4 regions of the Alistipes sp. i18-0019-D1 genome follow, and region 3 is predicted to be linked to each of the others. Evidence: riboswitches for the same ligand, from Rfam matches in the RefSeq annotation. Region 3 holds a riboswitch; each other region holds the start of a gene.
What was found. Region 3 has a riboswitch for cobalamin ahead of ACGHP5_RS14635 (PL29 family lyase N-terminal domain-containing protein). Riboswitches for the same ligand answer to the same signal wherever they lie in the genome.

Region 1 (6,987 bases), 1.6 Mb from region 3:
GTCCACAGCTTGTTGTTCCGGTCCATCACCAGCGACGTGGGCTGGATGCCGACGGTCAGCTGACCGACGACCCGGTCCGTCTCGGTGTCGATTTTGAGGATGCGGTTCTGGTACGACCAGCAGTTCACGAAGACGTATTTGCCGTACTGCACCATCTGCTCCGTGGAGCCGGATTCCGCCGTCATGTCCGGGCATTCGATATGTCCCGTGATTTCGTAACGTTTGGGGTTGACGATGAAGATGCGGTTGTCCCAGATCTGCGTGACGTAGGCCTTTTCATCCGAAACGAAATGGATGTACCGCGGCGAGGTGAGGTTGGTGATGCGTCCCACCTCGCGGAAGGTGTCGGGGTCGATGGCGAACACGACGTGCGAGTTGTTCGCCACGACCCATCCCACGCCGTTGTGCAGGACCATCGACTGCGCCACGTCGCCCAGCTTGAAGGCGTTGGCCCGGTAGAAAACTTCGTTTTCGACGGTTTTCGTTTCCGGATCGTAATACGACAGCGTGGCGTTTCCGTACTGGAACATGCCCTCGTTGACGATGAACAGACCTCGTTCCGTCGCCGAGAAATCCTCCGTGCGGCCGTAGTCCCACTTCATGCAGCCGCCCAGGGCGGAGAGGCACAAGGCCGCTGTCAGAATCTGTCGTAGGAATCGTTTCATGCGTCGGGAGCGGGAGTGAGGCTATCGGTTGAGGTTCTCGTCGACGGCCATTCCGGCGACTTCGGTCGAGAGTTCGCCCAGTCCTCCGGCGCTGCCGTTGACGGCGCTCTGCACCTTGATGAAGTCGATGTAGCGCAATCCGGCCGGCTGTCCGTCGGGTGTCATGGCGTTGGCGATCTTGAAATAGGTCTTCCCGGTCTTACCCGAAGAATCCAGGTTGTCGCTGCCCGCGTTGTCGACATACCCCCATTCGAACGAGTTGTTCGACCAGTCTCCGCCGGGGTCCTGCGTGGTGTTTTGCCGCAGGCCCGTGCCGTAATAGGTATGGGACTCCTCTTCGAGCCACAGGGGGTAGTAGTAGTCCTGCGGGTGGAACTGCTCCAGGTAGGCTACCTGCCCGCTCCGGTTCAGGTTGTCGGTCCATTTCACCCCCTGTCGGGGGCCGCCGGGCCTGTAATAGGTTACCGCATACTCCTGGGTGGTCCATTCGTTGCCCGTCTCGCTGCCCCGGAGTTCGTACCATTCGTCGTCGGGTTTGCCGTTGCCGTTGACGTCCTGCATCACCCACACGACGCCCGGCTCGTTGCTGCCTTCGAACTGGTTGCCGGGGATCGAAAAGTCGTATCCGCCCTTGTTCTCCACACTGTGGTCGAAGGCGAGGATCACGTAGCCGCCGAAGTTGCCCAGCGAGACGAACTCTCCCTTTTTCAAGCGGTTTTCGGCGTAGAGGCGGGCCTCCTCGAAGGTTTTCTGGCCGGTATATCCGGCCATGTCCTTTTCGTTGACGAACTGTCCGGGCGCAGGCAGGAATTCGAGTACCCGGTCCGCCGCGGGCTGTCCCGTCGTCGTGATGACGCGCTCCGATTCGCGTTCGTAGCAGGTCACCCGGAGCGTTTCCTCGGTGATTCGCTTCGACGACGCGCGCGTGATATGGCGCGAGAGGGGCGCGAGAGGGCTTTCGTCCGTGTCCGTCACCCGGAAGGTGACCTCGTATTCGCCCTCCTTCTCCGGCGTGAAGGCGAACATGCGGTCGGTTGCGCCCTCCTGCAATGTGCCGTCCACGTACCACGTATATTCCGGTCCGACGGCGTCGGCCACCTGCGGCCGCAGGAACAGCGTCCGCCCGAGCGATACGCTCCGCACCAGCGGGTCGGCGGAGTAGGAAGAGGGGATGAACGCGATGCGGACCGGTATGACGTCCACGACGTGCACGGCGAGCGTTTTCTCGGCCGTGCCGTCCTCGTTGGCGGCCGTCAGCCGCAGGGTGCAGTCTCCCGGCCGGGTACGCATGAAGATGTAGTCCTTTTGGGTGGAGACCGGGACGGACGAGTCGTCCAGATACCATTCGTAACGGGCGTTTTCGCCGTTCTGCACCTCCGGTGCGAACGTGTATTCCCGTCCCGTGAGCACGTATAGCCCCGTCGGCGGCACGATGAGCGAGATGATGGGAGGAGCGAGCCGGTTCACGTCGATACGCGCCTCCTTCTCGTCGTATCCCGCCCGGTTTTCGACCCGCAGGGTCACGTAGACGCGGCCCTCCTCGCTGAACGCGTGTTCGAACACGCGCTCCGTGGAAACGACCTCGTCGTCGATCGTCCAGCTGTATGCGGCATCCCCTTCGTTTTCCACGGTCGGCGTGATCGTCACCGTATGACCGATCTTGGCCGCGTAAACGCCAGTTTCGCTGTCGAGCGTGATCCGGGGTTTGCTGTCCGGCAGCGTGATCTCTCCGTCCTTGTTGCAGGCTGCGGCAGCCAGCAATACCGAAAGCAGAACCGGTATCGCCGTCCGTCCGGCGTGACTGAAAAAACAGCTCATATCCTCTTCGTTTAAATCGTTCAACCAATCTTTGCGGATCTCCGAAAGATCCGCATTCGTGCCGGGCGCACGGCATGCGTCCGGCCGGAATTTCGCAGTAACCTGATTTTACATTCGGGGATATGCCTGGAACCGTTTTTCCGGCCGATCACGATCCATTTCCCCCTGGATTGTAAAACCATTGCAGCGGCAGGTCTTCTGACTCGTTCCGGCCCCGGCGCCTTCCCGGTCGCGTGAAAACCAGTGGCAAGAGATTGTCGGGGTCTGATGTGCCGCTTCGGCGGCAGGAACTTACAGCAGAGGGAACTGTTGCCGATTTTCACGGCATTCCCTTTTAATCGCCCGGGGCCGGGGGCCTCGTTCGGCGAACCATTGCACGGCAAAGGTATGGAAAAAAGATGAAAAAGAAGACGCGGCGGCCGAATTTTATGCCGAAGGTCCCGCCGCCCGGGATTCATTTCCGGGCGTTTCCGGGGGCGTAACAGCCCGCCGGACGGGCGGCGGACGCCTGCCCCCCCCCTGGCGCCTGAAAACGAAAAAGTCTTACTTGTCAACGACAAATAAGACTTTTTGCAGTGGATGGCGTGCTTTCTCCCCTTTCTCACGCCTCCTGGAGCTGAATCCGAGATTTGAACTCGGGACCCCTTCATTACGAGTGAAGTGCTCTACCGCTGAGCTAATTCAGCCTTTCGGGAACGCCGAGGTTCCCTTTGGGACTGCAAATATCTGAAAAATATTTTTTTCTCGCAACAATTTTGCGAAAATTCTCGCTTTTCTTGCTATATTCGCGCTAAAACTGACCCGAAGCTATTTTGCGATGATTACTTTTCTGGTGTGCCTGGCGTTGCTGGTGGCCGCATATTTCACCTATGGGCGCTATCTGGAACGGCTCGTCGGCATCGACCCGGCGGTCCCGACGCCCTGCAGCCGCCTTTACGACGGCGTGGACTACGTGCCCCTGCCCCGGTGGCGCATTTTCCTGATCCAACTGCTCAACATTGCGGGGCTCGGTCCGATTTTCGGTGCCGTGCTCGGTGCGGCCTACGGTCCGGTCGCGTTTCTGTGGATCACTTTCGGTGGTATCTTTATGGGTGCGGCCCATGATTTTATCGCCGGGGTCATTTCCCTGCGCCACGACGGCGCGAGCCTTCCCGAGACGGCCGGGGTCTACCTCGGCGGCGGCATGAAGTTCGTCATGCGGCTCTTTTCCGCCGGGCTGATGATCCTCGTGGGGGCGGTGTTCCTCTCGCAGCCCGCCTCGCTCATCGCCAACCGCCTCGACGTTCCGGCGCTCGAAGGCATCGCCTTCGGCGGTTTCTCGTGGCTGCTGCTGATTGTGCTGGGCGTGATTCTCGTCTACTACATCGCCGCCACGCTGCTGCCCGTCGACAAGATCATCGGCCGCATCTACCCGGTCTTCGGCTTCGCGCTGCTGTTCATGGCCGTCGGCATCCTCGTCGTGCTGCTTTTCAGCGGCGAATACGCCATTCCGGAATTCACCTCCTTCGAAAACTGTATCGCCGATGCGAAGGACTTCCCGATCGTCCCGATGCTCTTCACGACCATTGCCTGCGGCGCCATTTCGGGCTTCCACGCCACGCAGTCGCCGCTGATGGCCCGTTGCATGCGCAACGAGCGCGAAAGCCGCTCGGTCTTCTACGGCGCGATGATTTCCGAATCTATCATCGCCCTCGTCTGGGCTGCCGTCGCCATGGCCTTCTGGGGCGATGTCGCGGGGCTGAACGCTGCCATCGCCGAATACGGGGGGCAGGCGGCCGTGATGATCGACGTGATCGCCAACAAGACGCTGGGTCCCGTGCTGGCCGTCTTCGTCATCTTCGGCGTGGTGGCCTGCGCCATCACTTCGGGGGATACGGCCTTCCGCTCCGCACGACTGATCGTCGCCGACTTCATGGGCATCGAACAGCGTACGCTGCGCAAACGCATCTATATCTGTATTCCGCTCTTCGCACTGGGTCTGCTGATCATCTTCGGACTGCCTTTCCAGGCCATGTGGAGCTATTTCGCGTGGATGAACCAGACCCTCGCGGCAGTGACGCTCTGGATGATCGTCGCCTACCTCCGCCACCGGGGGCGCAACGTGTGGGTGGGACTGATCCCGGCCCTCGTCATGACTTACGTCTGCGCCAGCTATATTTTCGTTTCGCCGCTGATGCTGGGCATGCAGAACCGTACGGCGGCTTACCTGCTGGGCGGAGGCGTGACGCTGGCGGTACTTGTCGCCATGATCCTCAAACTCAAAGACAACGATGCAAAAGGCATATCTTGAACCCACGCCCGACCAGACTTTCGAGGTGGTCGGCGAAGGACCCTATAATTTCGCGAAAGTTCTCGCCCGGTCCCGCGAGATGCAGGCCGCCGGCGATATAGAGGGAGCCTGCAACGAGCGTTTCCAGGCTTTCCAGCGCCTTGCGGAACTGATTCCCGAGGACGAGGAGGTCAATCTCGAATGGAACCACCGCAATTCGCGCGCGGCACTCGAACTGATCTTCGCCTCGGCCATCGACCACTTTCTGATCAACGATTTCGAAATGTCGGCGGCGCTGCTCGAAATGCTCCTCGAACTCGATCCCGAAGACCATCTGGAGGGGAGCGAACTGCTGGCCTTCGACTACCTGGCCATGGACGAGCAGGAGTTGTTCGACGAGGTGATCAACGACGTGTCGGACAAGCATCCGGGGCGTGAGGTGCTGCTGCTGTGGTCGGCTTTCCGCCGCAGCGGAAAACTGCCCGAAGGGGAGTTGCAGCGTTTCCGGACGCGTTTCGCGCCCTGGTTCGCCGAATTTACCGCCGACGAACATCCGGCCGACGAAGCTTATCTGCTGGACATCGGGAGCGAACGCCCCTCGCCCGCCGCGCAGGCCCGCGAACTGTGGCTCCAGACCGAGAACCTCTGGGTGCTCTGGCCCGGGTTCGTCGACGCCCTGCGCGCCGCCCGCTGACGGGCGCCTGCATGCCGGAAGTCGGAGACCCTGCCCCGAGAAACAGAACCGCAGCCCGGATTTCCGGACTGCGGTTTCTTCGTCATACCCCACCCCCCCCCTCCTGCGGCCGGGTGGTTACTCCTTTCCGCCGTTTACCAGGCGGTTGAAACAATGGCGGCAGATCGGCTCGTAGCTGTCCTGCGCGCCCAGCATCACCTGCTTTTCGTCGCTCGTCAGGCGGTGCGAATGGTGGGCGAGGTTGCCGCAGCGGACGCAGATGGCGTGGACCTTGGTGACGTACTCCGCGGTGGCCATCAGCGCGGGCATCGGGCCGAACGGCTTTCCGGTGTAGTCCATGTCCAGTCCCGCGACGATCACGCGCACGCCGTTGTTGGCCAGCCGGCGGCACACGTCGACGATGCTCTGGTCGAAGAACTGTGCCTCGTCGATGCCCACCACGTCGACATCGGCTGTCATCAGCAGGATGTTCTGCGGCGACTCGACGGGGGTGGAGCGGATGGCGTTCGAGTCGTGCGAGACGACTTCCTCCTCGGAATAGCGCACGTCGATCCGGGGTTTGAAAATCTCGACCCGCTGGTGGGCGAACTTGGCTCGTTTCAGGCGGCGGATCAGCTCCTCGGTCTTCCCCGAGAACATCGAACCGCACACGACTTCGATCCAGCCCTTGCGGCTGGCATTTTCTAAAAACATAAAATGTAATTCTTTGTACTGGTATGACTTTCTTCGATCGTTATTCCATCCGGGAGCCTCCGCAATCTGTCTCGCGGGGCCGGCATACAAAGATAGCCGGTTTTTTCTTTTCTGCAAAGCGAAACCGGGACTATGACGCCTGCGGTTCCCGAAAAACGATCCGGCCCTCCCGCGAGGGGAAGGCCGGATGCGGAACGGGTCGTATGGACGGACCGTCAGTTCGACGTGGGGAACTTGTAGGCCACGGCCACGGGCTTTTCGCAGATGCCGACATACTCCTTCACCTTCTCCATCGTCTTCAGACTGTAGACGTAGAGGCTGCCGGGCTTGCGGCCGGTTGCCGTCGGATTGTAGGTGGCGATCAGCAGCTGGTCGTCGTCGATCACCGCGGAGGAGGTCGACGGTACGGCGTTCGTGCATATGTCCATGATCTGTTCGCCGTCGGGCAGCGTGATGTCGGGCTTGGTCCCTTCGACGGGAACGACCGGATCGACGCCTGTCATCGCCCAGTGATAGATCTTGTTGTCGTAGTCGTAGTAGGCGTTTCCGTTGAGCTTCGTCGTGACGATCCGGGTGTTCGCATTCATCAGCATCGGCTGCACCTCGTTGTAGGTCTTGATCTCGGTCGGACTCGAAAGCGACGAGCTGGTGCTGATGATTTTGACGGTCTTCGGCGTCCCTTCGATCGTACGGGCTATGCAGTAGTATTTGGAGGCGTCATACTGTCCTGCCCCGACACGGCCTGCTGCCATGTTGATGAATTCGTATCCGTCGGGTGCGGCGTATCCCGCGATTTTCGAATTGGGGAATCCGGTGATTCCGGCCTCGGAGAACATGAGGATGTCGCG
Region 2 (6,987 bases), 160 kb from region 3:
TGGGCCGGAAGGCCGAAGGGAAGAAGGTCGCCGTGAAACTCTCGACCGGAGAGCCGGGAGGCAACAATTTCCTGCAACCGGCCCTGATCGGCGATCTGGTGAAGTCGGTGAAGGGCACGATCGTCGAGTGCAACACGGCCTACGGCGGCGGACGCGCCAAGACCGAAGACCACCTGAAAGCCGCCGCCGACCACGGGTTCACGGCCATCGCCCCGGTGGACATCATGGACGCCGAGGGCGAAGTGCGTCTGCCCGTCGAGGGCGGCAAACACCTCACGTACGACATCGTGGGTTCACACTTCCCGCAGTACGATTTCGTCGTCGTGCTGTCCCACTTCAAGGGGCACGCGATGGGCGGATTCGGCGGCGCGATCAAGAACATCTCCATCGGCATCGCCTCGTCGGCCGGAAAAGCGTGGATTCACTCGGCCGGAAAGACCGAGGACACCGAGAAACTGTGGAGCAGTCTGCCCGCACAGGACGATTTCCTGGAGTCGATGGCCGAAGCGGCCAAGGCCATCGCCGACCATTGCGGCGAGCGGATCCTCTACATCAACGTCATGAACAACCTCTCGGTGGACTGCGACTGCGACGCGCATCCCGAGCCGCCCCGCATGGGCGACATCGGCATCCTCGCCTCGCTGGACCCCGTGGCGCTGGACAAGGCGTGCGTCGACCTGGTCTACGCCTCGCCCGACGAGGGCAAGGTACACCTGATCGAGCGTATGGAATCGCGCCACGGCATCCACACGCTCGAACACGCCGAAGCCATCGGCGTCGGCAGCCGGCGGTACGAACTGGCAGACCTGGACAAATAGCGGAAGCGGCGGCATGAGAAAGTATCTGATCGCCCTGCTGGCGCTCGTTGCGGCGCTTCCGGTGCCGGGAAGACCGAACCCGCCCGCGCAGGAACAAAACAGGGTCCGGCTGTCGAAAATAACGGTCGACCCGGCCCGCGTGACGGAGTACAACGCCCTGCTGAAAGAGGAAATCGAGGCTTCGATGCGGTTGGAACCGGGTGTGCTGACGCTCTATGCCGTGACGGAAAAGGAACGTCCCGAAATCGTGACGATTCTTGAGATATACGCCGACGAAGCCGCTTACCGACACCATATCGGCACGCCCCATTTTCAGAAATACAAGCAGGGGACGCTCGACATGGTGCAGTCGCTGGAACTGATCGACGCCGTGCCGCTGATTCCCGGACTGAAAATCAAATGACAATCCCGGTCCGGCCGGAGCAAGGACATCCCTAAAGGAGGGGATGTCCTTTTTTTATCCCCGGCAGGGCGGGGTCACTCGCCCGGATCGTGCCGGTAGCCCTCCTCGTCGTAGACGGGACGGTCGTCCTCGACGATTTCGTCGATCCCGTCCGGAATCCGGTCGTCGACCGGGATTTCCGTGTCCACCAGGTCCTCCTCGATCAGGTTCTCGTCGCGTTCGCTGCCCGCATAGCCGTTGTTTTCGGTGGAAAGGACCGTGCGGTCGTTCCGGATTTCAAGTTTTCCCATAGCTTTCAGATTTAATCGTTCCCCGGTCCGCCGCAACAACGATACCACGACGGGCGGTTTTCCCGCCTGCTGCGCCACCCAGCCGGACAGGAGCCGGAACGCGTGTTTGTTCACAAAATGTTCATTAAAAGCCCCGGCGGGTATTCCCTTTGCCGGAAACTATCCCTATATTTGTTTCCGTGCAAGGTTCTCCGCCGGCGGCTGCCGGCCCGGGATCAAAAGGGAACTCCTGTGAAAATCAGGGACTATTCCCGTAGCTGTAAGCTCCGTTGCGTTCCGCACACTCTTTGAGCCACTGGTGAAAACCGGGAAGGCGTGCGGGAGGAGCGAGTCAGAAGACCTGCCTTGCCGGAAAAGGTATCCGCCTTCGGGATTTAGGGCGATACCCGGACCATTTTTACACCGATACGTTTTTCAAGGAAGGAACGACCTTTCCCGCGGCTGCCGCGCAGGAGGGAACGTAACCCCGCACAGTGCCGGAACACAAACAAATATGGGATAGATATGGGTATTTCGGAAATTTACATCGTCAAGCGCGACGGCAAACGCGCCGCCTTTTCGGTCGAAAAGATCAAACGCGCGATCAGCAAGGCATTCCTCTCGGTGGGCGGCTACGCCACGGACGACGACCTCACGTCGGTATTGAGCCGCGTCCGCGTCTCGGACGGCATGTCGGTCGAGGAGATCCAAAACCAGGTCGAGGTGGCCCTGATGGCCGAACGCTACTTCGCCGTGGCCAAGAGCTACATGCTCTACCGCCAGAAGCACACCGAAGACCGCGAGGACCGCGAAAAACTCGAATTCCTCATCAACTACTGCGACGCGAAGAACCCCGCGACGGGGTCGAAATACGACGCCAACGCCAACGTCGAGAACAAGAACATCGCCACGCTGATCGGCGAGCTGCCCAAGCAGAACTTCATCCGCCTGAACCGCCGCCTGCTGACCGACCGCATCAAGGAGATGTACGGCAAGGAGCTGTCGGACAAATACCTGCGCCTGCTGAACAACCACTTCATCTACAAGAACGACGAAACGTCGATGGCCAACTACTGCGCCTCGATCACGATGTACCCGTGGCTGCTGGGCGGCACGCTGTCGGTGGGCGGCAACTCGACGCGCCCGACCAACCTCAAGTCGTTCTGCGGGGGATTCGTCAACATGGTCTTCATCGTCTCGTCGATGCTCTCGGGGGCCTGCGCGACGCCCGAATTCCTGATGTACATGAATTACTTCATCGAGCAGGAGTACGGCGAGGATTACTACACGCGCGCCGACGAAGTGGTCGACCTCTCGAAGAAACGGCGCACGATCGACAAGATGATCACCGACTGCTTCGAGCAGATCGTCTACTCGATCAACCAGCCCACCGGGGCACGCAATTTCCAGGCCGTGTTCTGGAACGTCGCCTATTACGACCGCTACTATTTCGAATCGCTCTTCGGGGAGTTCGTCTTTCCGGACGGCTCGAAGCCCCGGTGGGAGTCGCTGTCGTGGCTGCAAAAGCGGTTCATGACGTGGTTCAACCGCGAACGCACGAAAACCGTGCTGACCTTCCCCGTCGAGACGATGGCGCTGCTTACGAAGGACGGCGACGCGATGGACCGCGAGTGGGGCGACTTCACGGCCGAAATGTACGCCGCGGGGCACTCGTTCTTCACCTACATCAGCGACAACGCCGACTCGCTGTCGTCGTGCTGCCGCCTGCGGAACGAAATTCAGGACAACGGGTTCAGCTACACGCTGGGCGCGGGAGGCGTCTCGACGGGATCGAAAAGCGTGCTGACGATCAACTTGAACCGCTGCATCCAGCACGCCGTGAAGAACGGCATGCACTACCTCACCCATCTGGAGGAGGTCGTGGACCTGATGCACAAGGTGCAGATAGCCTACAACGAGAATCTCAAGGAACTAAAGGCCAAGGGCATGCTGCCGCTCTTCGACGCGGGGTACATCAACCTTTCGCGCCAGTATCTGACCATCGGCGTCAATGGGCTGGTCGAGGCCGCGGAATTTCTGGGTATCCGCATCGACGACAACGACGACTACGCCGCATTCGTGCAGGGGGTATTGGGGCTGGTCGAGCGCTACAACAAGAAATACCGCTCGAAGGAGGTGATGTTCAACTGCGAGATGATCCCGGCCGAAAACGTCGGCGTGAAGCACGCCAAGTGGGACCGCGAGGACGGGTATGCCGTGCCGCGCGACTGTTACAACTCCTATTTCTACGTCGTGGAGGACGAGTCGCTGAACGTCATCGACAAGTTCCGCCTCCACGGACGCCGCTACATCGACCGCCTCACGGGCGGCTCGGCCCTGCACATGAACCTCGAAGAGCACCTCTCGAAGGAGCAATACCGCCACCTGCTGCGCGTGGCGGCTGCCGAAGGGTGCAACTACTTCACGTTCAACATCCCCAACACGGTGTGCAACAAGTGCGGCCACATCGACAAACGCTACCTGAAGGAGTGTCCCTCGTGCCACTCGGACGACGTGGACTACCTGACGCGCGTGATCGGCTACATGAAACGCGTCTCGAACTTCTCGGCGGCGCGCCAGCAGGAGGCGGCGCGCCGCTATTACGCCAAGGCGGAGTAGGATGGTGCGGTATCACAATTTCGACATCGTGTTCGCCGAGATTCCCGGCGAAACGACGCTGGCGTTCAATATCACGGGCTGTCCCAACCGCTGCCCGGGATGCCACAGCCCGCACTTGCAGACGGACGAGGGGCGCGTACTCGACGACGCGGAGCTGCTGGCCCTGCTGGCCTGCTACGGACGTTCGGTGACCTGCGTCGCATTCATGGGCGGCGACGCCGAGCCGCACAAGATCGCCCGGCTGGCAAAGACAGTGCGGAAAACCTATCCGGTGCTGCACACGGCGTGGTACTCGGGCCGGGAAGAGTTGCCGGAGGGTTTCGAGTCCGCGGCGTTCGACTACGTCAAGCTGGGCGGATGGGTCGAGGCGCTGGGTCCGCTGACGGCACCGGCGACCAACCAGCGGCTCTATCGGGTCGGACAGGACGGGACGATGGAGGACATCACGGAGCTGTTCCGGCGCAAGCCGTGACGCGACGCCATTTTGCCGGTGGGAGCCGGAAATCCAGAGATTAGTTCAGCGTTGTCTGCCATGCAACGGTTTACGGCCGGCTCCCACGGCAAATATCGCGAAAACCGCCCGGAATGGGCGGTTTTTTCATAACTTTGCCGTATGGATCATTCGTTTCGATACACCGCCGCGGATTTCACGGCGGAATTGCCCGCCGCCGACTACGTCGCCCGCTTCCGCGACGCCGAACGGGTGGGCGGCTACTGCCGGGAGTGCGGCAACTACGGCCGCAGCTGGGGATGCCCGCCGTTCGGGTTCGACGCAGGGGAGTACGTCACGCGCTACGGCACGGCCCTGCTCGTCGCCACCAGGATCACGCCCGAAGAGCCGGGTCTCCCGGCCTCCGAAGCGGGACGCCTGATCCTTCCCGAACGACAGCGGCTCGAACGGCTGCTGCTGGAGATGGAAGGGCAATACGGCGGACGGTCGTTCGCCTACGTCGGAACGTGCATCCATTGTCCCGAGGGAAGCTGCACGCGCCCCGAAGGCAGGCCCTGCCGCCATCCGGAACTGGTGCGGCCGTCGCTCGAAGCCTGCGGGTTCGACGTGGCGCGCACGGCCTCCGAACTGTTCGGAATCGAGCTGAAGTGGGGCAGCGGGGGCCGCATGCCCGAGTACCTGACGCTCGTATGCGGATTTTTCCACGACGCAGAATCGGTCGTATGGAACGGATAAGGGCGGTTTTCAACTGGAGCGGCGGCAAGGATTCGGCGCACGCCCTGTGGCGGGCCGTCCGGTCGGGCAGGTACGAGATCGTCGCCCTGCTGACGACCGTCGACCGCGGCACGCGCCGCTCGTCCATGCACGGGATCCCCCTGCCGCTGTTGCAGGTACAGGCCGAAAGCATCGGCATTCCGCTTTACGCCGCCGACCTGCAGGAAGCCTGACGCGCGGTCAGACGTTGAGCTGATTGCCCTCGGCAAAGAGGGAATCGAGGATCAGGCGCAGCTCGGAGAGGAGTTCTTCCTCGTCCAACCCGCCGTTCAGGGAGAAGAATTTCCCCGGAGGCGTGCAGTACTGCACCGTCGAGGCCGCTTCGCAGGACTCGATGCCGCAGATGATGACCGCATCGACATCGTCCTCGTGGCGCAGCATGGCGTTGTAAAATGCCAGCAGGTAGCGCGGGGTGCTTATCGGCGGAACAAGCACCATCGTTCCCGATGCGTCGAACTTGTCGGGCGAGTTGATCACCTTCAGGCCGTACTGGCCTGCGATCCGGCCGGCGGTCTTCGCCGGAACTCCATACAGTACGATATTCATAAGCGTTCGTTTTTGAAAAAAGCGCGGCCGACTGCGAATCTCTTCCGGCCTGTTACGGCAGTAACGCGTCCGTCTTTACCGCACCTTTTTGTGTTTAACCGAATATCAGTATCAAAAGCTGGGCCGCCAGCACCCGCAGGAACATCGACAGCGGGTAAACCGTCGCGTAACCGACCGACGGAGCGTCGGACGAGGTCTGCTCGGCCGAATAGGCCAGCGCAGGCGGATTGGTCGAGGCCCCCGAAAGAACGCCGATCAGCGTATAATAGTTGAGTTTGTAGTAGAAGCGTCCGAAAATGCCCGCCAGCAGGAGCGGCACGACGGTGATCACGGCCCCGTAGGCGATCCAGACATATCCGCCCGCCGCGAGCGTCGGCACGAACTCCTCGCCCGCGCCCAGTCCCACACCCGCCAGGAAGAGCGAGATGCCCACCTCGCGCAGCATCAGGTTGGCCGACATCGTCGTATAGGTGACCAGTTTGTAGTGCGGTCCGTAGCGGCCGATCAGGATGGCCACGATCAGCGGACCTCCGGCAAGCCCCAGTTTCACGGGCTGCGGAACGCCCGGAATCCAGAACGAAATGCTGCCCAGCACGACGCCCAGCGCGATGCCGATGAAAATGGGAATCAGGTTGGGGTGGTTGAGCCGCTTGAGCGAGTTGCCGAAAAGTCGCTCGGCATGGGCCACCGACAATTCGGGTCCCACGACCGTCACGCGGTCGCCGATCTGCAATTGCAGGTTTCCGGAGGCCACCAGGTCGATGCCCGAACGGTTGATGCGCGTGATCGTGACGCCGCAGGTGGAACGGACCCGCAGTTCGGAGAGGGTCTTGCCGTTCAGTTCGGGCTTGGTGATCAGGATGCGCCGCGAAATCATCGTCTTGTCATGGACCATCGGCTCGGCGTCGACCTCCCGCCCGAGCAGAGCCACCAGCGCCTCGACATCCCGGGGCGCGGCGATCAGCAGGATGCGGTCGCCGCAATGGAGCGCCGTCGAAGCGTCGGCCAGTTCGGGACTCCCGCCGCCGCGGCTGATGCGCGAAATGACGAAATCCCGCAGCGCAAGGTCCCGGATCTCGGCCACGGTCTTGCCGTTGACGGCGGCAT
Region 3 (6,987 bases):
CGTACCGGATAGTCGGCGCCAAAAAGATCGACGTATGGTTTTATGAAGAAGGCGATATGCGCAGAACGCATCATAACGTCTACGAGTTAATCATTCTGCCGCTGTACGGAGTCTGTGAAAACAGTTATCTGGATTACAGGCATCACTCCGACGAACTGCTCGAGCTCTTCATCCAGCCGCCCTATATCGAAGTTCCGCTCTGGCTGATGGTGATGACGGTCAAGAAAATGCCGCCTCACGAAGCCAACCGTTTCTTCGAACTGCTCCGGACGAAGATGGACCGCATATTCAGAAAATCGTCACACCCTCTGACGGCCGAGCAGCTCCTCAAACTGCTCGTCGAAGCACTGGCAGAGTTCATGTATTAGAAGAGTGACGCGACTCATTGCCGGAGGGGAGGCCGTTATCGGTCTCCCCTCTTTTTGCATGAAGCCCATGCGGCCTTGCGCTCAGAGTCCGGGCTTCTGCATTTCCGCGACCGGCTCTATGATGCCTTCGTCGCAAGGGTCTCCGTAGTTGAACTTCGGCCTGACGGGCCATGCCGTCATCTCCTTTTCAGGGTATACGGTCAGCAGAGCCGCGACGGCCTCTTCCGTAACGACGGATGGATCGAGCCAGCGCTTCGATATCGCCGTCGACCGAAAGCGTGTCGTCCGTTCCGCCACCGAGAAGCCATAGCTCGCGCCCCCGTTTACGGATATATTTCAGCATCCGTTCGCCGCAGACCTCGCAGAACGCGAGGTCCCCGGTGCGCGGTGCAAGCCGCGTGTCGAAAAGGATGCCGTCGCCCTGCTCCAGCTCCTCCTCGACCAAGTAGTAATCCCGAACGCGGGCATAGTATGTCGCACCCGGACTCAGTATGAGGACTTCGTTCAGGTCGATGCGGTCGCCGATATAGTCCGCGGCCGGCGACGGGAATCCCGCCGGAATGCCCTCGCTGACGTAGGGCAGCGGTTCGACGGTTGTCGTCATGAGACCGTATATATCGAAATGCGTATTCATCGGGCATAATTAAGGCGCAGGGGCATACGAGGGTGTCGGCACGCAATGCAGTCGGGCATCGTGTCGTCGTTTCGACAAATAGTTAAGCGGGGCTTTTGCCGGCTCTACCGGCTGTGTAGTGTGAAATTGCGTCGTTTCCTCGGTACTCCCTGCGGAGTTCGTTCGCAATACAAACGAAAATATCGTGCCTTTGTTGCATCGGCAAACGTAGTCCGAAATCCCGGATACTGGACGCCGAGGGCGTCATGTCCCCGGAAGTGAAGAACATGGTGCAGGACTTCAAATACCAGATCTTTCTCAACCCGCGGCTGAAAAACACCGCCGGGCATATCCTCCTCTCTTTTTCACCCAAGGGCGCTCCGCGCATGACCGACGCCCCGATGACGCAGATCGCAAAGGAGTACATGCAGAAGATGGGCATCACCGATACGCAATATCTTTTGGTGCGCCATCTCGACCGGCCCCATCCGCTCTGCCACCTGGTCTACAACAAGGTCGGAAATGACGGACAGACCATTTCGGACAAGAATATCAAGCTCCGCAACGCCGAGGTCTGCCAGGAGCTGACCGGGAAATACGGGCTGTATCCAGCGCCGGGAAAGACGACGTGCGGAGGGAGCGGCTATGCGAACCGGACAAGGCCAGATACGCAATCTACGATGCAATCAAACTGGACGGCAAATTATGGGAACAGGGTATCGGCATCCGCTATAAATATTGCGGAAATACTGACCTGAAACAAGGTGTTCTGTTCTCGAAAAACGGCTTCGAGTTCTCCGGTTCGAAGATCTGACAAACATTGTCAGTAAGGTTTTCGAGGATTTAATGTCGAGCGTGTAGGTGTGTCGATGCTCCTGCACGGGTAATGTATTTTCCTGCAAGGCGCATTCATCTACCGAATTTCAGAAAACAATCGGCTGTTGGCCGTGAACGACCTGAAATACCGTTATGTAAAGATGTGCGGGGGAATCGGAGAAAAGAAACTGACGGAATTGGAAGCAATATTCCGCGAAGACAAGCGCAAGGCCGTCCGCAATACGATTCGTAATCGGGTCGAACGGTATGAAACAGGCGTGAAACTTCGAGCCGATCAGTTGGAGCAGGCGACTATCAAGGAGCGCAAAGCGTATGAGCTACTCCAAGATGCAGGGCAATTGAGAAAAAAGTAATTATTCTTAAAAATCTCAAATTGGATAAGCATGATTCATAACTGTAAAATGCCCAAAATACAGGATTGCATTTTTTTGTATCGAAGATACCGAATTAAAAAATATTTGTATATTTGCCGTCGCAAAGGTTTCCGAATCGCCGATTGCGCGATGAGGAATGAAAAGGGAATGCAGTGAGAATCTGCGACAATACCCGTTGCTGTGAGTTCCTGCCCCGGACATGGGGCGCAAAAGGTTTTACAATCTTTGCCACTGGCCGCAAGGCTGGGAAGGCGTAAAACCGGAACAAGTCAGAAGACCTGCCGATGCCTTTATAAGATTTGCAACCTGCGGGTGTACGGGTGAAAATCAAAACTGCGATTTCCCCTGCATCCGGCATTCCGGTCTAATACGAGGCTTCCGACAGCCTTGCCAAGGTGTAAATCCGTTTTGAATTTCTGTTGTGCCGTATCCCGAAAGGATACGGTTGATTTTTTATTTGTCAAACTTAAAATACAACAGGAATGAAAAAACTATTTACCCTTTTGGCAATCGCCCTGTTCGGCGTTGCGATGTGGAGCTGCTCGTATGACGACGACGATTTGTGGAAGGCGGTCGATGACCTCGATTCGCGCATGGAAGCTATGGAGCAGGCCATGAAGAGTGCTAACACCGATATCGATGCACTCCAAAAACTGGTCGATGCTTTACAAAAGAATGTAACTGTGACCTCCGTCATCAAAAATAATGACGGATACACAATTACATTCTCCAATGGTGAAACCGCCACGATCACCAACGGAAAAAATGGAATTGATGCTCCCGCTGTCTCGGTGAAAAAAGATGGCGACGGCCTTTATTACTGGACGCTCGATGGCGATTTCATACTGGTCGACGGCGAAAAGATCAAGGCGCAGGGTGAGGACGGCGCCCCCGGACAGAATGCCGTGTCCCCGAAATTGCGTATCAATACCGAAACCAAGGAGTGGGAAATGTCGATCGACAATGGTACTACATGGACTTCGATGGGTGTCAGGGCTGAAGGAACGGATGGCGATTCGATGTTCGAGTCGGTGGATACGGTCTCGAACCCCGGTATGGCGGTCTTTACGCTTGTCGACGGCGGAAAACTCGAAATTCCCATGCAAGGTGCGTTGAATCTCGCGATTTCCGCAAAGAGAGGCATATTCGTTTACGATGAGACGCAGACCTTTACGATCGAGAGCAAGGGTGTCGAACGGATGACATGGACTAAACCCGACGGATGGAAAGTTTCGGTCGAAGGCAATGTACTGACGGTTGTAGCGCCGGCCAAAGCGAACAGCTATGCAGAAACGGAGGGTGTGATCGCCTTGATCGGAATGGCCGGGAATTTCTCGTGCATGGCAGAACTGACAGTAAGTGCGGCGGATACGCATAGCTATACAATTACCTTCGAGGGTAGCGACTGGGCCAAATGGGTCGCCTGCAACTATAACCCCGGAAAATATTCAACGACACAATTAGGGAGTCCAGACGATTATGCCTGGGTCGATGAAACCACGCAGCTCACTACTGGCCGTCCTACCGGCTTCATGAACGGATGGGGCTATCCTTGGTTCGTATGCTCCTATAATTCCAATTCGCTGGATCAGAGTAAATATGGCAGTTATTTATACGATCTGTATGTGTACAATCCCGACGGAGTAGAGGATAGTATGACAGGCGGAGGCCGCAATGGTTCCGATAATTTCCTGACGACATTCGGCTATTTGGATTTTGACTTTCCTTACGGTGATGGACGTCCCATTCTCGAATTTGCCGACAATAAAGCACGGACGATCCGAAGTCTGTACGTCAATTCGACCTGCTATTTCTACTCGGTTGCCACCTCCGGCAACGGACTGTCGCCCGAACTGACCAAAGACGTAACCTTCTACGCTACGGGGTTCGATGCCGACGGCAACGAAATCAAAACCATTACGATGATTTTCGCTACGCCCGAGGCCATCACGAAAACATGGACGAAATGGGATCTTTCCGAACTGGGGCCGATCGTTTCGCTTCGGCTGAACCAGGCTGGCGGCGCCGATAACGGTTACGGTTACTCGCTGCCTGCCTATTATGCAGTGGATGACATTACCGTCGAGTGGTAGCGTCGCTGCTGCGTCATCGACTGGCAGAAATGGAATCTTTCCGAACCCGGAAAAGTCAGTCGCATCGAATTCAACGTCACAGGCGACAGCGATAACGGTTATGGGTTCAGCCAGCCGGCATATTTTGCGTGGGACGATCTGGCGGTGAGGTTCGAATAACCGGCCCTCATTTGCGACAACACCCGGAGTGCCGGGGTAAGAAAATCCCGGCACTCCTTAATTAACAAGCGCTATCACGAAGTGAAAAGAATATCGGTAATTTCAGTACTGTACATCTTTCTCGCCTTCGGCACTACCAATGCTCAAGAGGCCGAAAAAGGTCAAATCCCGGATTCGGTCCGGGTTTTGGCCATTGACGAGGTGACGGTGCTCGGAAAGCAGAACAAGGCGATTGTCCCGGCACAGATCCTCTCCGGCGAGAAGCTGCAAAGGCTCAACTCACACTCCGTATCGGATGCGTTGCGCTATTTTTCCGGTGTGCAGATAAAGGATTACGGAGGTATCGGGGGATTGAAAACCGTCAACATCCGTAGTATGGGCAGCCAGCACGTGGGGGTATTCTACGACGGCATACAGATCGGCAATGCCCAGAACGGGACGGTGGACCTCGGTAAATTTTCGCTCGACAACATGGAATTGGTATCCGTTTATAACGGCCAGAAAAGCGACATATTCCAGTCCGCACGCGACTTCGCCTCGGCGAGTGCGGTATATATGGTGACGCGCAGACCTGCTTTCGAGAGCGGGCGCAGAAACCGTTTCAATGTGAAACTCAAAGGCGGTTCCTTCGACCTTATCAACGCTTCCGCCCTTTGGGAGCACCGAATCAGCGAAAACCTTTCGTCGTCGGCCAATATCGAATACCTGAACACATCGGGCAAATACAAATTTCGCTACCATAAGGACGGCGGCTATGACACCACCGAAGTCAGGCGCAACGGGGATGTCTGGTTTTTTCGCGCCGAGGCTGCTCTTTTCGGCAAGGTAAAGCGCGGAGAATGGCAGGCGAAAGGATATTTCTACAACTCCGAGCGGGGCTATCCCGGTGCAGCCGTAAAAAAGGATTACGGTATTTCATTGCTGAACGAAGACCGGCAGAAAGACCGTAATTTTTTCTTTCAGGGCTCCTTAAGGCAAGAGGTGACGGATTTCTACAGCTATAAAATCCAAGCCAAATACGCCAACGACTATATGAATTACGTCATGCCGCCCGAAAGTACCGTACAACCGATGGATAATCACTATTGGCAGCAGGAGGTCTATGTTACGGCAGCCAATCTGTTCGCTTTCACCCCGTGGTGGACAGCGAATTTGTCCGCGGATTTCCAATGGAACAAACTCGATGCGGACGGCACCGATATGTTCAATGCGCATTTCATCGAACCGAGGCGTTATACGTTGCTGGGAGCCATAGCCACATCGGTCAACCTCAAACGATTCAGCATGCAGGCAAGCCTGCTTTACACATATGTACATGACCGGAGCGCTCGGAGGATGGAAACCGCGCCTGATAAAAACATATTCTCTCCCACGGTAGTCGCATCGTACCGTCCGTTTGAAAAGATCGGTCTCGATATAAGAGCCTTTTATAAAGAGATATTCCGGATGCCGACCTTCAACGACCTCTATTATGTGCAATTGGGTAACCGGCTTCTGAGGCCGGAATACGCCACCCAATACAATGTGGGAGTTGTCTACTCCAAACAATTCGGCAAAGGAGTGCTGTCGTCGCTCAATCTTACGGTGGATGCCTATTACAACGAGGTAAAAGACAAGATAATCGCCACCCCGACCTCCAACCAGCTCGTCTGGACGATGGTCAACCTCGGGTATGTGGAGATACGCGGCGTGGATGTGACGTTCAATCCCTGTTTCAATATAGGCGGCGTGGCATTGGACGCCCGGTTGAGTTATACCTATCAGAAGGCGCAGGACTTCACCAAGGAGAAGGATGAAGGTTGGGAGGAAACCGTTATGGACGGATACGGCGACCAGATACCCTACATTCCGTGGCACAGCGGCTCCGCGATTCTCAACGCCTCCTATCGAAAGTGGGATTTCAATTACAGTTTTATCTACACGGGCGAGCGGTATATGCTCGGGAACAATACTCCGGCCAATTACATCCAGCCGTGGTACACGCACGACATGTCGCTGTCGCGGAATTTTCCATTCAAACACGCTCAGCTTCGTATCACCGCGGAGGTGAATAACATTTTCAACCAGCAATACGAAGTGGTTAAATGGTATCCCATGCCGGGAACCAATTTCAAGATTATTCTAAGTCTTACATTATGATGAAAGGGTTTTATTTAAAATGGCTTGCAGTCTCCATCGGCGTTCTCACACTTGCGGCTTCCTGCCGCAAGGATGACCCGGTGTTGCCCTCCGAGCCGACCTTGGTGAATCCGTGGGAACAGGTTACTGGCGATATATACGGATTTTTCCTGCTCAACGAAGGCAATATGGGTACGAATCAGGCTTCGCTCGACTATTATGACTATGAGACAGGCGTCTACACGCGAAATATTTACGGCGAACGCAACCCGTATGAAGTAAAAGACCTCGGCGACGTGGGAAACGACATTCAAATCTACGGCGACAAACTCTGGGCGGTTATCAATTGTTCCAATTATGTCGAGGTGATGGATGTCAATACGGCCAAACATATCACCAAAATAGCTATCCCCAATTGCCGTTAC
Region 4 (6,987 bases), 480 kb from region 3:
TAAGCTGACCTTCAATGTCGGGGCCCGCGACGCCGAGGGGATGATCGGCGAAGGCGTCCACATCCGCTATGTCGTCGACCGCGAAAAATTCATGGCCAAGGTGAAGTAACGAAAAAGTTCCGGATCTGTTGCGTCCGCGAAAAAACGGACGGCTTGATTTTTAGTTATTTATGCCGAATCAAAGGATTGGGTTCTGTGTTTGAACAGGGCTCGATCCTTTTTGTTTGTGAACAATTCTGTTCAAGTCGGCCGATACCTGTAAATTTCTGTGTTTATACGACTTAATCTCGCTGAATTATCGGCGATTGAATGGCATGATCGATTTTTTTCGTTATTTTTGCTTTACATACATTACAACTGCATACTGTAATTATTCGTAAGACTCCCGCTAACCTATCTTCAATGTTTCATCCTTAAACTTCAAGCTATGAAAACTCACATTTTGATTTTAACAACAGCCCTGCTAATGCTGGGCGGGTTTGTTGCATGCAATGACTCGGAAGAACCCGAATATATCGGCACTCCTCCCGTCACTGCCCCCGCGGAGGTATCGGCTTTTTTCAAGACGTATCTGCCTCCGAGTTCCAGTTCGCATCCCGAACCGGAATTCAACTTCAGCGAAATCGATGATCGTGACATCGAATGTTTTGTGATCAACAGTATGGAAGAGTTCGAGGCCGTTGCACCTCCTGCGGTCGAGCTGCCGGTAATCGACTTTGACAAATACACCCTTATTATCGGACAGCATTGGATGGGGCATCCCGGATACTCTTTCGAGAAGCAGGCCGTCGATACCGAATCCGATAAGATGACATTGAATTTGGTGTATAAGCAACTGAAGGGTGGGACTCCGGCGATTATGACTATTTTTTATTTCTGGGGACTATACGACAAACTTCCCGAAAAAACGCTTACTGTCAACAAAATCATAATTTAGATATTCTTATATCATGAAAAAGCTGCTTTCTCTTATCATTGCAGTCCGGTATGGCGGTCCACATCTTCCGGGGTATATCTGGCATTGATTCCGTAAGGGGCCTCTTACTAAATCGATATTGGTGATCCGTACAATTTGGAGTGCGGAAACACATCCGGAACGTTTCGATCAAAGGCCGACCAGCATGTGTTCGAGCCAGATCACCGCGATGCCCGCCAGGTAGCCGGACAGGGCCAGCAGCGAGATGCGTTTGAGATACCAGCCGAAGTTGATCTTTTCGAGTCCCATCGCCACGACGCCGGCCGCCGAGCCGATGATCAGCAGGCTGCCGCCCACGCCGGCGCAGTAGGTCAGCAGATGCCAGAACAGCCCGTCCGCCACGAAACTCTGTGCGAAAGCCGGGTCGGCGCTCGCTGCCGCCGCCGCGGCGTCCGCCACCGGGTACATGCCCATGCAGGCCGCAACCAGCGGTACGTTGTCCACCACCGACGAGAGGATGCCGATGGCGCCCGCGATGGTGAATGCCTCGTGGACGGTCTTGTCCAGCCAGTCGGCCATGTCGGTCAGCACGCCGCCGGTCTGTAGCGCGCCCACGGCCATCAGGATGCCGAGGAAAAAGAGGATTGTCGGCATGTCGATGTGTTTCAGAACCTTCGACACGCGCGGCTGGATCGACTCCTCCATGTTGCGGATGCTGCGTTTGCGGTCGTAGATGATTTCGGTCAGAATCCACATGAATCCCAGCGACACCATCATGCCCATGTAGGGCGGCAGTCCGGTGAGGCTCTTGAACACCGGCACGAACAGCAGGCTCACGACGCCCACGATCAGGATGAAGAGCCGCAGGCGCGGGCCGATGCACTCGGGGCATCCCGATGCCAGGGCTTTGGCGCTGACCGCGGCGGCGGGACGGTCGGCGACGTAGCGGCTGGCGATGGCCGTGGGGATCACGACCGACACGAGGCACGGCAGGAAGAGGTTGGCGATCAGGTTGGCGGCCGTGACGTTGCCGCGCATCCACAGCATGATGGTCGTCACGTCGCCGATGGGCGACCAGGCGCCGCCGCTGTTGGCGGCGATGACGATCACGCTGGCGAAGATCCAGCGCTCCTTCTTGTTGGCGATCAGCCGCCGCAGCAGCATGACCATGATGATCGTGGTGGTCATGTTGTCCAGCGCGGCCGACATGAAGAAGGTGATGATCGCCAGCAGCCACATCAGTTTGCGCTTGTTGCGCGTGGTGATGTGGTCGGTGATGACGTTGAAACCGCCGTAGCTGTCGATCAGGTCCACGATGGTCATGGCCCCGATCAGGAAGACCAGGATTTCGCACGTGTCGCCCAGCTGATCCACCAGCTCGTGCTGGATATGCGGGTCGTTGCCCATGAGGCTGAACACGGTCCAGATCGCTCCGGCCATCAGCAGGGCGACGGCCGATTTGTCGATCTTGGTTTTGTGCTCCAGCGCGATGAACAGGTAGCCCACCACGAAGAGCAGAATCATTGTCGGAATCATATCGTTTGCATTTATTTACAAGGTAACGGAAGCAAATATACGAAAAAGTCGGAACGCCGCAAAACTGAACAGCCTATACGGTCGGGCAAGGCGTCCCGGCTCATAATAAGTGGCGTCACGACTCCCAATAGATGGAAAATCCGGCGGAGCGCCCGGTTTTGTCCCTGCCATTTTTGCATCCGGGATTGGTTTTTGCGATTTTTTGTTTATCTTTGCACTCGCTTTCGAGCGAATGTTTGAGCTGTGGTGTAATGGTAACACAGCAGATTTTGGTTCTGTCGTTCTGGGTTCGAATCCCGGCAGCTCAACACGAAAAGGCGGTCATGCGACCGCCTTTTTCGTTGAACCGGAGCTTCTGCCGGCAATTCTTCCGGACCCTCCCCCGGGAAAGAAAGGCTTTTTCGGGCGAGCGCCGCGGCGGCATTCCGGGTTCGCTATTTCCCGGCGGCTTTTCCGGTTTTCCCGCGCATGCGGCCGGCGGCGGTCGTTGCGGCCGCTTCGGCCCTGTCCGCGCCGGAAACGGCGCTTTGGGGGTGTTTTTCCTCCACTTGGGCGGCGGCGTCCGGCGCGCATTGCGTCGCTTCGTCCAGTTTCCCGGCGAAGAGCGCCAGCGTCTCTGCGGCTTCATCGGCCGCGGGGCCGGTCTGCCTGTCGTGTTTTTGTTCTTTCATACGAACGTTCGTTTAGCGGATCTTGCGGTGTGAGATGAGCGCGGCGATCCACAGCAGAATGACCGAGCCGATGACGGCCGTCGCCAGGCTGCCCAGCGTGCCGACGGGAACCCATCCGAAAAGCGAGAAGAGCCAGCCGCCCAGCACGCCGCCGATGAGTCCGACGATCAGGTTGACGAGGAGTCCCGAACCCCCGCCTTTGACGATCAGGTTGGCGATCCATCCGGCGGCCAGTCCGATCAGCAGATACCATAGAAAATACATAGTCTTGCGTTTTAGAACGCTTTTCGGAGCGCAAAATCCGTACCCAACCCGGCCGGAGCTTTTTATAAAGCCTTTTTCAGCGCTTTTGCCAGCTGATCGGGACACGACGTGCCCCGTCCGCGGCAGTCGATGCCCTCGAGCCGGGCGACGGCTTCCGCGGCCGTCATCCCGCGCACGAGCGCCGCAATGCCCTGCTGGTTGCCGTGGCAGCCGCCCGTGAAGGAGACGCTGCGGACGACGCCGTCTTCGAGTTCGACGTCGATCTGCCGGGAGCAGGTTCCTTGGCAGACGTGTGCTATTTTCTGTGTCATGGAGTTACGGTTTTCCGGTTTGCGGGGGCGAAGATACGAAATTCGGGACCTTTCACAAAATGTTGAAAACTTCCCGCTCCGGAATTTTGAAAGTCGGGGAATAATGGAGACTTTTGTGACCCGCAAAGGTATCCTTCGTCCCGCCGGGGCGGAGGATAAGAGGGAATCGGGTGCGAATCCCGGACAGTTCCCGCTGCTGTATGCGCTTTATGCCGCAGGCGAATCGTCGAGCCACTGTCCCGCGGGGGACGGGAAGGCCGCCTGCGGGTCGGTGCGAGTCAGAAGACCTGCCTTTGCGCATGCAATGTCGGCCCTGCGGGGGAACGGGGCCTGTTGTGAAACGCATATACTCATATTACAATGGATTACACGCAGATTTCCATCATCAAACGTGATGGTAAAACCGAACCTTTCTCCCTGGAGAAAATCGTCCGCGCCATCACGAAGGCCTTCCGTGCGGGCGGCATAACGGACGAGGAGCAGGCCGTCGCACAGATCGCCTCCGACGTGGCGGCAGCGATTACGAAGGCCGAGATTTCGGTCGAGGAGATTCAGGACATGGTCGAGGAGCGGCTGATGAAACGCAACCCCTCGATCGCCAAACGCTATATCATCTACCGCGAGTGGCGCAACGTCGAGCGTGACCGCCGTTCGTCGATCAAGGGCGTCATGGACGGCATCGTGACCGTCGAGAAGAACGACATCAACCTCTCGAACGCCAACATGTCGTCGCACACGCCCGCCGGGCAGATGATGACCTTCGCTTCGGAGATCACGAAGGACTACGCCCTGAAATACCTCGTCGGCGTGCGTCACGGCCGCGCCCACCGCGACGGGGACATCCACATTCACGACCTGGACTACTATCCCACCAAGACCACGACCTGCATCCAGTACGACCTGGGCGACATCTACGAGCGGGGATTCTCGACGAAGAACGGCTCGGTGCGCACGCCGCAGTCGGTCCAGAGCTACGCCACGCTGGCCACGATCGTCTTCCAGACCAACCAGAACGAGCAGCACGGCGGGCAGTCGATCCCGGCCTTCGACCATTTCATGGCCCCGGGCGTGCTGAAGACCTTCCGCAAGCACCTGACCGACATGACGTTGTTCCTGTGCCAGGTGACCGGCGCGCGCGTGCTCGAACGCGCGGAGCTGAAGGCGCTGGTCGCCGAGCATGTGCCGACCATCGAACCCTGCGAAGCGGCGGTGGGCCGGCTGTTCGCCGCTCTGCGCCAGTCGGGCGTGGAGGTCGCCGACGAGGACATCCGCCGCATCTGGCGGCAGGCCTACGACACGACGCGCCGGGAGACCCATCAGGCGATGGAGGGATTCATCCACAATCTCAATACGATGCACTCGCGCGGCGGCAACCAGGTGGTGTTCAGTTCGGTGAACTACGGCACGGACTTCTCGCCCGAGGGCCGCATGGTCATCCGCGAACTGCTTTCCGCCACGGTCGAGGGGCTGGGGCACGGCGAAGTGCCGGTCTTCCCGATCCAGATTTTCAAGGTCAAGGAGGGCGTTTCGTGGTCTGCGGAGGACTATGCCGCTGCCGTGAAGGATTTCGACAGGGCGCTGGCCGGGGAGATCGCGTTCAAGGCTCCGAACTTCGACCTGCTGATCGAGGCGTGCCGCACCACGTCGGTGGCGCTGTTCCCCAACTTCATGTTCCTCGACGCGCCGTTCAACCGCCACGAGAAGTGGCGCATCGACGATCCCGACCGCTTCCGCTACGAGGTGGCGACGATGGGCTGCCGCACGCGCGTTTTCGAGAACCTGCACGGCGAAAAGTCGTCGTGGGGGCGCGGCAACCTCTCTTTCACGTCGATGAACCTGCCGCGGCTGGCCATCGAGGCGATGCGCGAGGCCGGAGACATGATTCCCGACGGCAACAAGCACGCGATCCGTAAGGAGGCGCGCGAAATCTTCCTCGAATCGGTGCGCAAGACCGCCACGATGATGGCCGAACAGCTCTACGAACGCTACTGCTTCCAGCGCACGGCCCTCGCGCGGCAGTTCCCGTTCATGATGTCGAACGACGTCTGGAAGGGCGGCGGCCGGTTGCAGCCCAACGACGAGGTGGGCGACGTGCTCCGCCACGGCACGCTGGGCATCGGATTCATCGGCGGCCACAACGCGATGGTGGCGATCTACGGCGAGGGGCACGCCGTCTCGAAAGAGGCGTGGCAGACGCTCTACGACGCCGTGACGGTGATGAACCGCGTGGTCGAGGAGTACAAGGCCAAATACGGGCTGAACTATTCGGTGCTGGCGACCCCGGCCGAGGGGTTGAGCGGGCGCTTCACGCGCATGGACCGCAAGCGCTACGGGGAGATTCCGGGCGTCACCGACCGCGACTACTATGTCAACTCGTTCCACGTCGACGTGCGCGAGCCGGTCTCCATCGTCGAGAAAATCCGCCTCGAAGCGCCGTTCCACGCCATCACGCGCGGCGGGCACATCACCTATGTCGAACTCGACGGCGAGGCGAAGAAAAATCCCGTGGCGATCCTCAAGATCGTGAAGGTGATGCAGGACGAGGGGATCGGCTACGGCTCGATCAACCATCCGATCGACACCTGCCGCAAGTGCGGCCACCGCGGGGTGATCTATTCGAAATGCCCTGTCTGCGGTTCGGACGACATCCTGCGCATGCGCCGCATCACGGGTTACCTGACGGGCAGCCTCGAATCGTGGAACTCGGCCAAGCAGGCTGAAGAGCGCGACCGGGTAAAACATAGATAATCCGTTTCTGGCAATTATGTCTGTCATTTTGCTTCCTGCCCTCGCTTCTTCACGGCCTCCGGCCGTGTTTACAAGTGTGACCCACCCCCAAACCCCCGCCTTGGCGGGGGCTTTTCGCAAGTGCAATCCGCGCCGGGAACGGCGTGTGCCGCGGACCCTGACGGATCTATCTAAATCCCAAAACATCTCCGCTCGAAATTTACGTCTAACCCTATTTTGCTGATGGAATCACTCCGCATCCTGGCCATCTATCCCGAAACCATCTCCGACGGTTACGGGCTGCGCTATGCGATCTATTTCGCGGGGTGCGCGCACCGTTGTCCCGGCTGCCACAACCCCGAAAGCCACGATCCCCGGCGGGGCGAGCCGCTGACCGGGGAGCGTGCCGAAGCCATCTGTGCCGCGATCGCCGCGAATCCGATTCTCGACGGCGTGACGCTCAGCGGCGGCGATCCGCTGCTGCGGCCCGAAGCCATGGCCGCCTTCCTGCGGCTGGTGAAGGAGCGCACGGGACAGAACGTCTGGTGCTATACGGGTTATA

Region 1: it holds a riboswitch for cobalamin, as region 3 does, so the genes downstream of both, ACGHP5_RS08040 (PKD-like domain-containing protein) here and ACGHP5_RS14635 (PL29 family lyase N-terminal domain-containing protein) in region 3, are expected to answer to the same signal.
Region 2: it holds a riboswitch for cobalamin, as region 3 does, so the genes downstream of both, nrdD (anaerobic ribonucleoside-triphosphate reductase) here and ACGHP5_RS14635 (PL29 family lyase N-terminal domain-containing protein) in region 3, are expected to answer to the same signal.
Region 4: it holds a riboswitch for cobalamin, as region 3 does, so the genes downstream of both, ACGHP5_RS00390 (anaerobic ribonucleoside triphosphate reductase) here and ACGHP5_RS14635 (PL29 family lyase N-terminal domain-containing protein) in region 3, are expected to answer to the same signal.

The regions. Positions count from the first base shown of each region.
Region 1 is NZ_AP031424.1:1,938,908-1,945,894, forward strand. It holds gene ACGHP5_RS08035 (YncE family protein) at 1-665, opposite strand, end outside; gene ACGHP5_RS08040 (PKD-like domain-containing protein) at 687-2,483, opposite strand; cobalamin riboswitch at 2,654-2,872, opposite strand; tRNA gene ACGHP5_RS08045 (tRNA-Thr) at 3,095-3,169, opposite strand; gene ACGHP5_RS08050 (carbon starvation protein A) at 3,301-4,773, shown strand; gene ACGHP5_RS08055 (tetratricopeptide repeat protein) at 4,754-5,446, shown strand; gene ACGHP5_RS08060 (thymidine kinase) at 5,564-6,139, opposite strand; gene ACGHP5_RS08065 (hypothetical protein) at 6,355-6,987, opposite strand, start outside.
Region 2 is NZ_AP031424.1:3,680,834-3,687,820, forward strand. It holds gene ACGHP5_RS15355 (DUF362 domain-containing protein) at 1-818, shown strand, start outside; gene ACGHP5_RS15360 (antibiotic biosynthesis monooxygenase) at 832-1,221, shown strand; gene ACGHP5_RS15365 (hypothetical protein) at 1,296-1,511, opposite strand; cobalamin riboswitch at 1,679-1,874, shown strand; gene nrdD (anaerobic ribonucleoside-triphosphate reductase) at 2,016-4,109, shown strand; gene nrdG (anaerobic ribonucleoside-triphosphate reductase activating protein) at 4,111-4,581, shown strand; gene ACGHP5_RS15380 (DUF2284 domain-containing protein) at 4,723-5,295, shown strand; partial or broken gene ACGHP5_RS15385 (ATP-binding protein) at 5,283-5,495, shown strand; gene ACGHP5_RS15390 (hypothetical protein) at 5,515-5,880, opposite strand; gene ACGHP5_RS15395 (putative transporter) at 5,975-6,987, opposite strand, start outside.
Region 3 is NZ_AP031424.1:3,517,381-3,524,367, reverse strand. It holds gene ACGHP5_RS14655 (hypothetical protein) at 57-368, shown strand; gene ACGHP5_RS14650 (S24 family peptidase) at 556-972, opposite strand; partial or broken gene ACGHP5_RS14645 (relaxase/mobilization nuclease domain-containing protein) at 1,248-1,792, shown strand; gene ACGHP5_RS14640 (hypothetical protein) at 1,929-2,171, shown strand; cobalamin riboswitch at 2,280-2,493, shown strand; gene ACGHP5_RS14635 (PL29 family lyase N-terminal domain-containing protein) at 2,675-4,285, shown strand; gene ACGHP5_RS14630 (DUF4465 domain-containing protein) at 4,301-4,444, shown strand; gene ACGHP5_RS14625 (TonB-dependent receptor) at 4,526-6,583, shown strand; gene ACGHP5_RS14620 (YncE family protein) at 6,580-6,987, shown strand, end outside.
Region 4 is NZ_AP031424.1:98,982-105,968, reverse strand. It holds gene ACGHP5_RS00425 (thioesterase family protein) at 1-109, shown strand, start outside; gene ACGHP5_RS00420 (hypothetical protein) at 428-937, shown strand; gene nhaD (sodium:proton antiporter NhaD) at 1,106-2,452, opposite strand; tRNA gene ACGHP5_RS00410 (tRNA-Gln) at 2,690-2,760, shown strand; gene ACGHP5_RS00405 (hypothetical protein) at 2,887-3,123, opposite strand; gene ACGHP5_RS00400 (GlsB/YeaQ/YmgE family stress response membrane protein) at 3,136-3,387, opposite strand; gene ACGHP5_RS00395 (TIGR03905 family TSCPD domain-containing protein) at 3,450-3,698, opposite strand; cobalamin riboswitch at 3,808-4,008, shown strand; gene ACGHP5_RS00390 (anaerobic ribonucleoside triphosphate reductase) at 4,059-6,446, shown strand; gene nrdG (anaerobic ribonucleoside-triphosphate reductase activating protein) at 6,669-6,987, shown strand, end outside.